2 regions of the Paenibacillus sp. 1SOY10 genome follow, and region 1 is predicted to be linked to the other one. Evidence: riboswitches for the same ligand, from Rfam matches in the RefSeq annotation. Region 1 holds a riboswitch; the other holds the start of a gene.
What was found. Region 1 has a riboswitch for thiamine pyrophosphate ahead of AC1VOR_RS13765 (ABC transporter substrate-binding protein). Riboswitches for the same ligand answer to the same signal wherever they lie in the genome.
Positions count from the first base shown of each region.

Region 2: it holds a riboswitch for thiamine pyrophosphate, as region 1 does, so the genes downstream of both, AC1VOR_RS09970 (ThiF family adenylyltransferase) here and AC1VOR_RS13765 (ABC transporter substrate-binding protein) in region 1, are expected to answer to the same signal.

Region 1 is NZ_JBXENK010000004.1:258,558-262,972, reverse strand. Features, by position in the region: gene AC1VOR_RS13780 (ABC transporter ATP-binding protein) at 1-615, opposite strand, end outside; gene AC1VOR_RS13775 (ABC transporter permease) at 647-1,417, opposite strand; gene AC1VOR_RS13770 (MTH1187 family thiamine-binding protein) at 1,414-1,707, opposite strand; gene AC1VOR_RS13765 (ABC transporter substrate-binding protein) at 1,746-2,819, opposite strand; TPP riboswitch at 2,980-3,091, opposite strand; gene AC1VOR_RS13760 (cold-shock protein) at 3,354-3,554, shown strand; gene AC1VOR_RS13755 (cold-shock protein) at 3,729-3,950, shown strand; gene AC1VOR_RS13750 (CcdC family protein) at 4,131-4,415, opposite strand, start outside.
Region 2 is NZ_JBXENK010000002.1:869,492-873,906, forward strand. Features, by position in the region: gene AC1VOR_RS09955 (DUF4310 family protein) at 1-33, shown strand, start outside; gene AC1VOR_RS09960 (DgaE family pyridoxal phosphate-dependent ammonia lyase) at 57-1,160, shown strand; gene AC1VOR_RS09965 (KDGP aldolase) at 1,186-1,920, shown strand; TPP riboswitch at 1,990-2,100, shown strand; gene AC1VOR_RS09970 (ThiF family adenylyltransferase) at 2,284-3,306, shown strand; gene thiE (thiamine phosphate synthase) at 3,342-3,968, shown strand; gene thiS (sulfur carrier protein ThiS) at 3,974-4,174, shown strand; gene AC1VOR_RS09985 (thiazole synthase) at 4,180-4,415, shown strand, end outside.

The DNA of each region.
Region 1 (4,415 bases):
GTGCGTAATCATCAGCACTGCCCGCTTGTTCTCCTCCCACATTTCCAGCAGCCATCGCTGCATCTCGCTGCGGGTTAACGCATCCAGGGCACTAAATGGCTCGTCCAGACACATGACCTCTTGAGGAGCCATCAAACCGCGCAGGAAAGAAGCGCGCTGCTGCATCCCTCCGGATAGCATGTGAGGGTATGCTTTCTCAAAGCCGCCTAGCCCGGCCTTCTCCAGCCATTGTTGTACTTCGCTACGGGGCAGGCGTTCGCTGCCGTGCGCGGCGATATCTCTGGCCAGGATGACATTGTCTTCTACGGTTCGCCAAGGGAATAGAGCGGGCTGCTGCGGAACATAGCTGATATGGCCCCGTTGTCCGGTGACGGGTAGCCCGCGAAGCAGCACTTCGCCTTGATCAGGGGCTGTCAGACCACCGATGATGTGGAAGAGCGTGCTCTTTCCGCAACCGGAGGGCCCGATAATGGACACGAACTCTCCCGAGGGCACGCTAAGCGAAATATCGTTCAAGACGGGGACAGGCTTTCGCCGGTCTCGAAAGGTTTTGCTGATATGCTGGACTTCCAGTGCCATAGCACTCCGTGTGGGAGTGGGGGACTGACCGCTCATGATGAACCTCCTTTCTATATATCATTTAATTCTATCGTCGGTCGTTCGCTGGCTTATATCGAACCAGCCATTTCTCTAGTAAGGCTACGCAGGCGAACATGGTGAGGCTGATAGCAACGATGATTGCAATGGCAACAAAGATCTTATCCGTACGGAAGGAAGACTTCTGCAGCATCATATAATACCCGATGCCCTTATCCGCCCCAATCCACTCGGCAATCACGGCCCCCATGACGCTGTAGGTAGCCGCAATCTTGACTCCCGATAGAATGGAGGGAATCGCATAAGGCACTTCAAGCTTACGGAAGATATTCCCTTTGGATGCGCCAATCATTCGCATGTAGTCCAGCATGGCCCGGTCCGTGCGCATCAGTCCGTCCATAGCGGCTACTGCCACCGGGAAGAAGCAAACCAGCGTAATTACGATAATTTTGGGCAATATCCCGAAGCCGAACCAGATCATCAACAGAGGGGCGAGGGCGATGGTAGGCACGTTTTGACTCAAAATGATAAGCGGGTACAGTGATTTTTTTAAGAATGGTACATAGTGCAGGGTAAAAGCTACCATAAGACCCACCAGCGTCCCGATGGCAAAGCCCATCAGCATCAGTCGCAGCGTTGCCAGCGTATGTCCCCATAAGCCCGTGGCTCCTGCTGCCGCTTCCCGGCCGATATCTACGGGGCTGGGAAGAATCCATTTTTCAATCCGGAACCAGGTGGTTGCTCCTTGCCAGATCAGTAAAAACAAGATGACCGCCACGAGGGGCGGCCAAATGCTGTTCCACAGGCTGCGGAGATTCATGGCCGATATTTCTCTATCAGCTTGTCCATACTGACACCTTTGGGATTATAAGATATTTTGATTTGTGAAATGACGCCGTTGCTGCCGAATTCGACCAACGCTTCATTCATTTTCTTGACAATTTCCAGCAGTTCGTCAAGCTCTCCCTCCATGGTTGTCTCTAGTGGGTTAACCTGATATTTGACTCCAGAATCCTGAATGACCTCAATAGCGCGGTCTACATAAGGAATAACATCTTCACCGCCGGGTGTCTTTGGAATCACTTGAATACTGAGTAGTGCGTTTGGCATAGTAGGTAACCATCCTTTCAAGATGAGAGTTTATTGTATTATTCAGGCAAGAACTCATTGGTAAAGGCGGCATCAACCTCAAGTGGCTTCTCTAGCAAGCCCCGTTCGTGCATCCAGTTCGCATAGTTCTCCCAGACTTCACGTTTTTGTTCTCCCCAACGCGGGGCATCTTCCTGGTATTTCGGGCTCAGCCATTTCTGGCTGGCTACAACCAGGTCCTTGTCCAATTCCGGTACGGCTTTGAGCAGAATTTCTGCGGCTGCCTCCGGTTGATCGATCGTGTACTCATAACCCTTCGTAACGGCCCGCATAAATGCTTTGACCAGTTCCGGGTCATCCTTGATGGTCTGCTCGTTGGTAACGATGATCGGGGTGTAGTAGTCAAGCTGGTCAGAGAAGTCCTTCACGTACAGCATATCCAGCGGCTCACCACGAAGCTCAGCTTCAATACCGGTCCAGGCATAAAAAATCCAGGCAAAATCGATGTCCCGCTTCACGGCTGTGAAATAGTCGGCATCTCCGATGTTCAGATACTTCACCTTGCTGGAATCGGCACCCTGCAAATCCATAATCGATTTGATAACTGCTTCTTCAACAGGGGAACCCCAGCCGCCATAAGCTTTGCCTTCAAAATCTTTGGGCGATTTGATATTTTTGGCTACCGGTGCGGCAAATCCGGAGGTATTATGCTGAATGACCGCAGCTAGAGAAACGAGCGGAACGTTCTGAATACGTCCTTGTGTGACGTTCTCCTGAATGCTGACGCCAAACGGGACTTCACCCGAGGCAACCATTGCATCGGCACCACCGGCCCCCGGCAGTACGATATCGACGTTCAGGCCTTCCTCTTCAAAAAATCCCTGGTCCTTAGCGACATAAAGTCCGGTATGGTTCGTGTTAGGGCTCCAGTCGAGCACCAGTCTAATATCCCGCAATTCTTCATTTGATGATGCTTCCGGTTCGGTGGCCGCCGAATTGTTGCCGTTACCTCCGGAAGTGTTGTTCGCCGCTCCTGAATTAGCATTGGTCCCGCAGCCGCTCAGTGCGAGTGCCAGCAACATGCCGCAGAGGGTCAGCGTGGTGAATGTGCCGAGCTTTCGTTGTTTTCTCATGGCAGTAGTCTCCTTCTTATCATTTATTTCCGCAGCGTTGTTCTTGTATAACCCTGGATGACTGTCCGTAAACGGCCTGCTGCCTTGGGACAACGGCCTGGACGCAAAAAAAGCGCCCCAGACTGGGACGCGACAGGTAGACGGAAATGAAGCAAAGCTTCTTCCATTAATCATGGCTCCCTACGCTGGCATTATCCAGATCAGGTCAAAGGGTCAGTATTATAAGGAATACAATCTCAGCCGGCCATGTCCCGGCACCCCCGAACTATTCAACTGCAGCTTACCCTGTCATTATAAGGAGATTGCGTCCCATTTGTCCACCCTGGCCCTTTTTTTATTAGAATTGCACAGGAGATTTGCTTTTTATTTGCCAACGGGCTATAATACAAATAACTCTTATTTTTGGAAGAAGATATTCACACATTGAAAAGAGTGTCACTTTTAAAAAAATGGAACTTTTTTCAATATGTGAATTTTTTTTATGTAAGTAGAAAAAATGGATCATGTTAATCTTTAAACAGGAGGTATACCTTCATGGAAACAGGAACAGTTAAATGGTTTAACGCAGAAAAAGGTTTTGGCTTTATCGAAGTGGAAGGCGGAAATGACGTATTCGTACATTTCAGCGCGATCACTGGCGAAGGCTTCAAAACGCTGGACGAAGGCCAACGCGTACAATTCAACGTGGTTCAAGGCAACCGCGGCCCACAAGCTGAAAACGTTGTAAAACTGTAATGCAGGCTGAAACTGCTCTTAATGCGTTTTCGCATTAAGGGCAGTTTTTATTAACTCTTTTTAGTTCATGAGGTTAATTATTTTGAAGTTCGCTTCGGCCTCTGAATAGTATATATTTAGAACTAACCAATACATCCGGGTGGCTGACATGCTCACTTTTGGAGGAGGGGAATTATGAACTACCGTAAAAAAACGTTAGAAGAAATTCCTGAGGAGAATACACCGGTTTGGACTTGTACGAGTGAGGATTGCAACGGATGGATGCGGGACAACTTCACCTTCGATTACAGCCCTGTTTGTCCGCTTTGCTCTTCCGAAATGGTAAAAGGAACGCGCATGCTTCCTCAATTGTCAAATCCCAGCTCGGAACATAAATCGGCGACCAAGAAGGCTTAGATACGCCGCTCTAAGGTCAACAACAATAAAGAAGCTTTGCCCATCGAACTGATTTCAGTGGGGAAAGCTTCTTTTTGTTTTACACAGAAGTTCTGGCTTGTGTCCGGGGATTGCAAGTACATCTAAAATCTAATATGTTGAAGGGAGTCACCGTTCATGCTTCCGAGTTCAAGCCGCGGTTCAATCACCCGTGATCGAGCGATATTGCTTGAACATGAAGAGCCGCCAGCGGGTAATCATGCCGTAGGCAAGCAAGAAGAAGACGGCTCCCGTCTGCATGACGGAGATGTATTGGTACACGACCTCGTGAAGCAACAGCCTTACGATGAGTAGCCCAATCAGAATCAGGACGAAGCTCCGTGAACGTTCGGCATAAATCTCGCCGTTAATGTTCTCGAATTTGGTCGTGCGGATGAGCGGGTATGAGAATAAGAACCAGCCGCAGACAAAGGCAATCAAACCCCA
Region 2 (4,415 bases), on a different contig from region 1:
ATTATGGGGATTTTCTTCCCCATCGCACCGTAATAGATCAGAAACGGGATGGTGCAATGAATATATTCGCGCAGTACGGCTGTAAGCCGGTAATTAATGCAAGCGGCAAAATGAGTGCTCTCGGAGGAAGTGCGGTGGCTTCAGAAGTCGCTGCAACGGTCCGCGAGGCGGCGATGGATTATGTGGATATCTCCGACTTTATGGAGGCGGCAGGTGCTGTCATTGCGGAAGCGACCGGAGCTGAGGATGGCTGCCCCACCTCAGGAGCTTCGGCGGGAATGGCGATCGCGGTAGCTGCGGTGATTGCAGGCAATGATCCGTCGCTAATTGAACGCATGCCCGATTCGGATGGAATTCGTAACGAAATTGTGGTTCAGAAGGGACATTCCGAGCCCTTTGGCGCCTTCATTAAACAGATGATTGCGTTGGGCGGAGGACGAACGGTGGAAGTCGGCCATGTCGATTTTACAGAGGAGCGGCATATCCGCGAAGCTATTAACGAAAAAACAGCGGCACTGTTCTTCGTGAAGTCTCACCGCACCACACAGACGGGTATGCAAAGCTTGGAAACGATGATCACGGCCGCGCGTGAGAATGGGTTGCCCGTAATTGTGGACGCTGCTGCGGAAGAGGATCTACGAAGCTATATTGCGGGTGGAGCGGATATCGTTATCTACAGCGGAGCCAAGGCGCTGGAGGGACCGACTTCCGGCATGATCTGCGGGCGCTCGGAATACATGCGGGCCTGCCGAGCGCAGTACACGGGCATCGGCCGACCGATGAAGATTGGCAAGGAAGGCATTGCTGGCCTTCTTGCGGCTTTAGAGCGCTATGCAAGTCGGACGGACGACTCCGAGCATCAGAAGAAGCGCATGGTCGGGTTGGTCGAAGACTTGCGGGACATCTCCGGCATTCGGGGTAGCATCGTACAGGATGAAGCAGGCAGAGCCATCTTCCGGGCGAAGCTGGAACTGGATGAGGAAGTGCTGGGCTTCGGCGCCCGGCGGCTGGCTGAACTGCTAGAGTCTGGTAATCCGGCGATCTACACGCGCAGTCACAAAGCTGCTATCGGTGTGTTGTATATCGATCCGAGACCACTCCTGCCAGGGCAAGAGCGGATGATTGCGGCCCGTATCAAGCAAATTGTGCAAGGACAATAAAGTAAGTCAGAGGAGCAGAAGTGAGATGCCAACTCAAAATCCTGTTGTCAAATTAAATGTATTAGCCAAGGATGTTGCCAATGCCGCCGCTATCTCGGCGGCGGCTGGGGGCCGAATTTACATCGGCGTTATGGTTAAGCATTTCGCTACCAATGAGGAAGCTGTGGCCCGAATACTCGAACTGCAACGAGCTAATATTCCCGTCTCCGTGGGTCTGGGCGGTGGAGATCCCGCCATGTGGAGTCGAGTTGTCGATGTAGCGGTGCAGACTCGGCCAGAGCATGTGAACCAGGTATTCCCGGCAGCCGGATATACGCTGGGTGGGCTCCGGGTGGCAGGTAGCCCACACACCTTGGTTAATGCCTTGGTCACACCGAGCGGGACACCAGGACGGGTATGGGTGACGACCGGTCCACGAAGCAGTGCTTATCGCGAACAGTTATCCTGTGACGCAGCGGCAGCGATGCTGGCAGAGCTTGGTGTACATTCGGTCAAGCTGTACCCGATAGAAGGGACTGAGCGACTGGACGAGGTGTCGGATATGGTCAAGGCAGCGGTGCGTCAAGGCATCGTCATGCTCGAGCCGACCGGAGGGATCGATGCCCACTCCATCGGCCAAGTGGTTGAAGTCTGTGCGGAGCACGGGGCACAGACCATCGTGCCGCATATTTATACGTCGATTATCCACCCGGAGACGGGACTTACCCGGATTGCGGATATTGAGGAATTGATCGAAGCTCTTCCTTCCTGGGGAAGATAACCGTTTCTAAATTTTAACGAGCTTTGCGGTTGCGATTTTCTAAGCGATTCGTTATGCTGAATTCAAACCAAATAAGAATGCGGGTGCTGGATGAAGTCCGGCTGAGATGAAGGCCTTGTGTCTTCGGACCGTTAATCTGATCCAGGTAATGCTGGCGTAGAGAACCTCATTCGAATTGTTTAAGCCATTCGTATATTCTCGAATGGCTTTTTTTGTATCGTTAACGAGGTGCAGAACGAGACAATTAGACTGCGAAGCTTGGCCAGCATCGCCTGAAGCAAGGAGGCGTGAATGAAAGTGAAAGCTGAACGGACTGTGAACGAAGTGCAGGCAGTGGCGGCCAGTGAGGGGAGCAATGCGCCTATGTCGGGTGCTCCGGACGAACGTTATTCGCGGCAGATATTGTTCGCACCGATTGGGACGCAAGGACAGCGTAAGCTTGAGGAACGCTCTGTATCCATCATCGGCATGGGCGCTCTCGGAACGGTGCTGGCGAATCATATGGTCCGAGCGGGCGTGGGAAAGGTACGTATCGTCGATCGTGATTATGTGGAGCGCAGCAACTTGCAGCGGCAGATGCTGTATGACGAAGAAGACGCCGATTTGGCACTTCCCAAAGTCGTCGCGGCCGAGCGTAAGCTAAGGCGTATTAATTCATCGGTATCCATTGAAGCGATGTTGGCCGATATCACACCAGCGAATGTACTGGAGTTCATTGAGAACGTTGACTTGGTGCTGGACGGGACGGACAATTTTCAAACCCGGTTTCTATTAAATGACGCCTGCTATCATGAAGGCATCCCGTTCGTTTACGGTGGGGCGGTTGGTTCTCGCGGCATGAGCGCCATCTTTATACCGAATCTGACCCCGTGTCTGCGCTGCCTGATTCCGTCTGCTGATTCCGGCGGTGAAACCTGTGATACAGTGGGCGTCATCTCCCCTGTTGTCGATTTGGTCGCTTCGTATCAGTCGGCAGAGGCACTGAAATTCCTTATTGGAGACGACAAGGCGAGACGGGACGGCCTGATCTCCTTCGACGTATGGAATAACCATCATCATGTGCTGAAGCTGGGCCAGCCGCGGGACCATTGTCCTTGCTGTAGATTGAACAAATATCCGGCGCTGGAACGCGAAGAGGAAACGGCAATTTCTCTTTGCGGGCGTGATTCCGTCCAGATTGCTGGACACGCGCCGTTTGATCTGCAGGTCTGGGCACAGAAGCTGGAAAAGGTGATGCCAGACCTTAAGACCAATCCATACTTGTTACGCGGCTTCTTGCCGGAAGGCGAGCGAATTGTGCTGTTCGCTGATGGGCGTGTGCTGGTGCAAGGAACGGCTGATCTGGCCCGGGCCCGGACGATTTATGCGCGGTATATTGGAGGATGAGCAGTACAGAAAAACAAAGAAGGGGCGGGAGAAGTATGAGGGACTTTCGGCTATATGTGATTACCGGAGAGAACTTTCATCCGGGGCGTGATCTGGTCCAGGTCATGGAGCAGGCAATCATGGGAGGCGCGGATATTGTTCAGTTCCGCGATAAAACGGGAGCGCGGACAGAACGGCTGCGCAAAGCCCAAGCACTCAGAGAACTGACGAGACGGTACGACGTGCCATTTATCGTAAACGATGACGTTGAACTCGCGCTCGAAGTTGATGCGGATGGCGTACATCTGGGGCAAGGCGATCTGTCACTTGACGAAGCACGACGCAAGGTAGGGAACCGGATTATTGGCATCTCGACCCACGCGATGGAAGAGGCGCTATTGGCACAAGAGCAGGGAGCGGATTATATCGGGGTGGGCCCGATCTATGCGACGCAGACCAAAGCGGATGTGGTGGATCCGGTGGGGTTGGACTATATTCGCGCCGTGTCGCAGCAAATCGCAATTCCATTCGTGGCGATTGGCGGTATCAAGCTTGGTAATGTGGAAGAGGTCATTCAAGCGGGGGCGACGCGGGTATGCGCCATAAGCGAGATCGTTGGCAGCGACGATATAGCGGGCGTGTGTCGAAGCTTTATTCAAAAATTGGAGCAAGGGAAAGGGTGACGCAGATGAAAGAGCTGATCATCAACGGCAGTAAGCGCGAGCTTAATGCGTCCACGATCGAGGACGTTGTCAGATTGCTCGGACTCGAAGGGCGCCCGGTGGTGGCGGAGGTGAACGGCGAGGTATTAACGCCGGAGCAATGGGCGGATACGGCAACCGAGCCGGGGATGAACATCGAGTTGGTTCATTTTGTGGGAGGAGGATGATGAGTATGATTGGAAAGAGCGAGCAGGCGGGACGAGAAGCGGGGAGTGATCAGGAGTTGGCAGGTGTTGATACAAGCGGAGGAGACATCTGGCGCATTGGGAATCGGGAAATGAGGTCGCGTTTTTTTCTTGGCACCGGATTGTTCCCCAATCCTTTCGTTCAGACTGAAGCCATTCGTGTATCTGGCGCGGAGGTGCTGACATTTGCCATCCGGCGGGTTGATCTGGAATCGACCGAAGA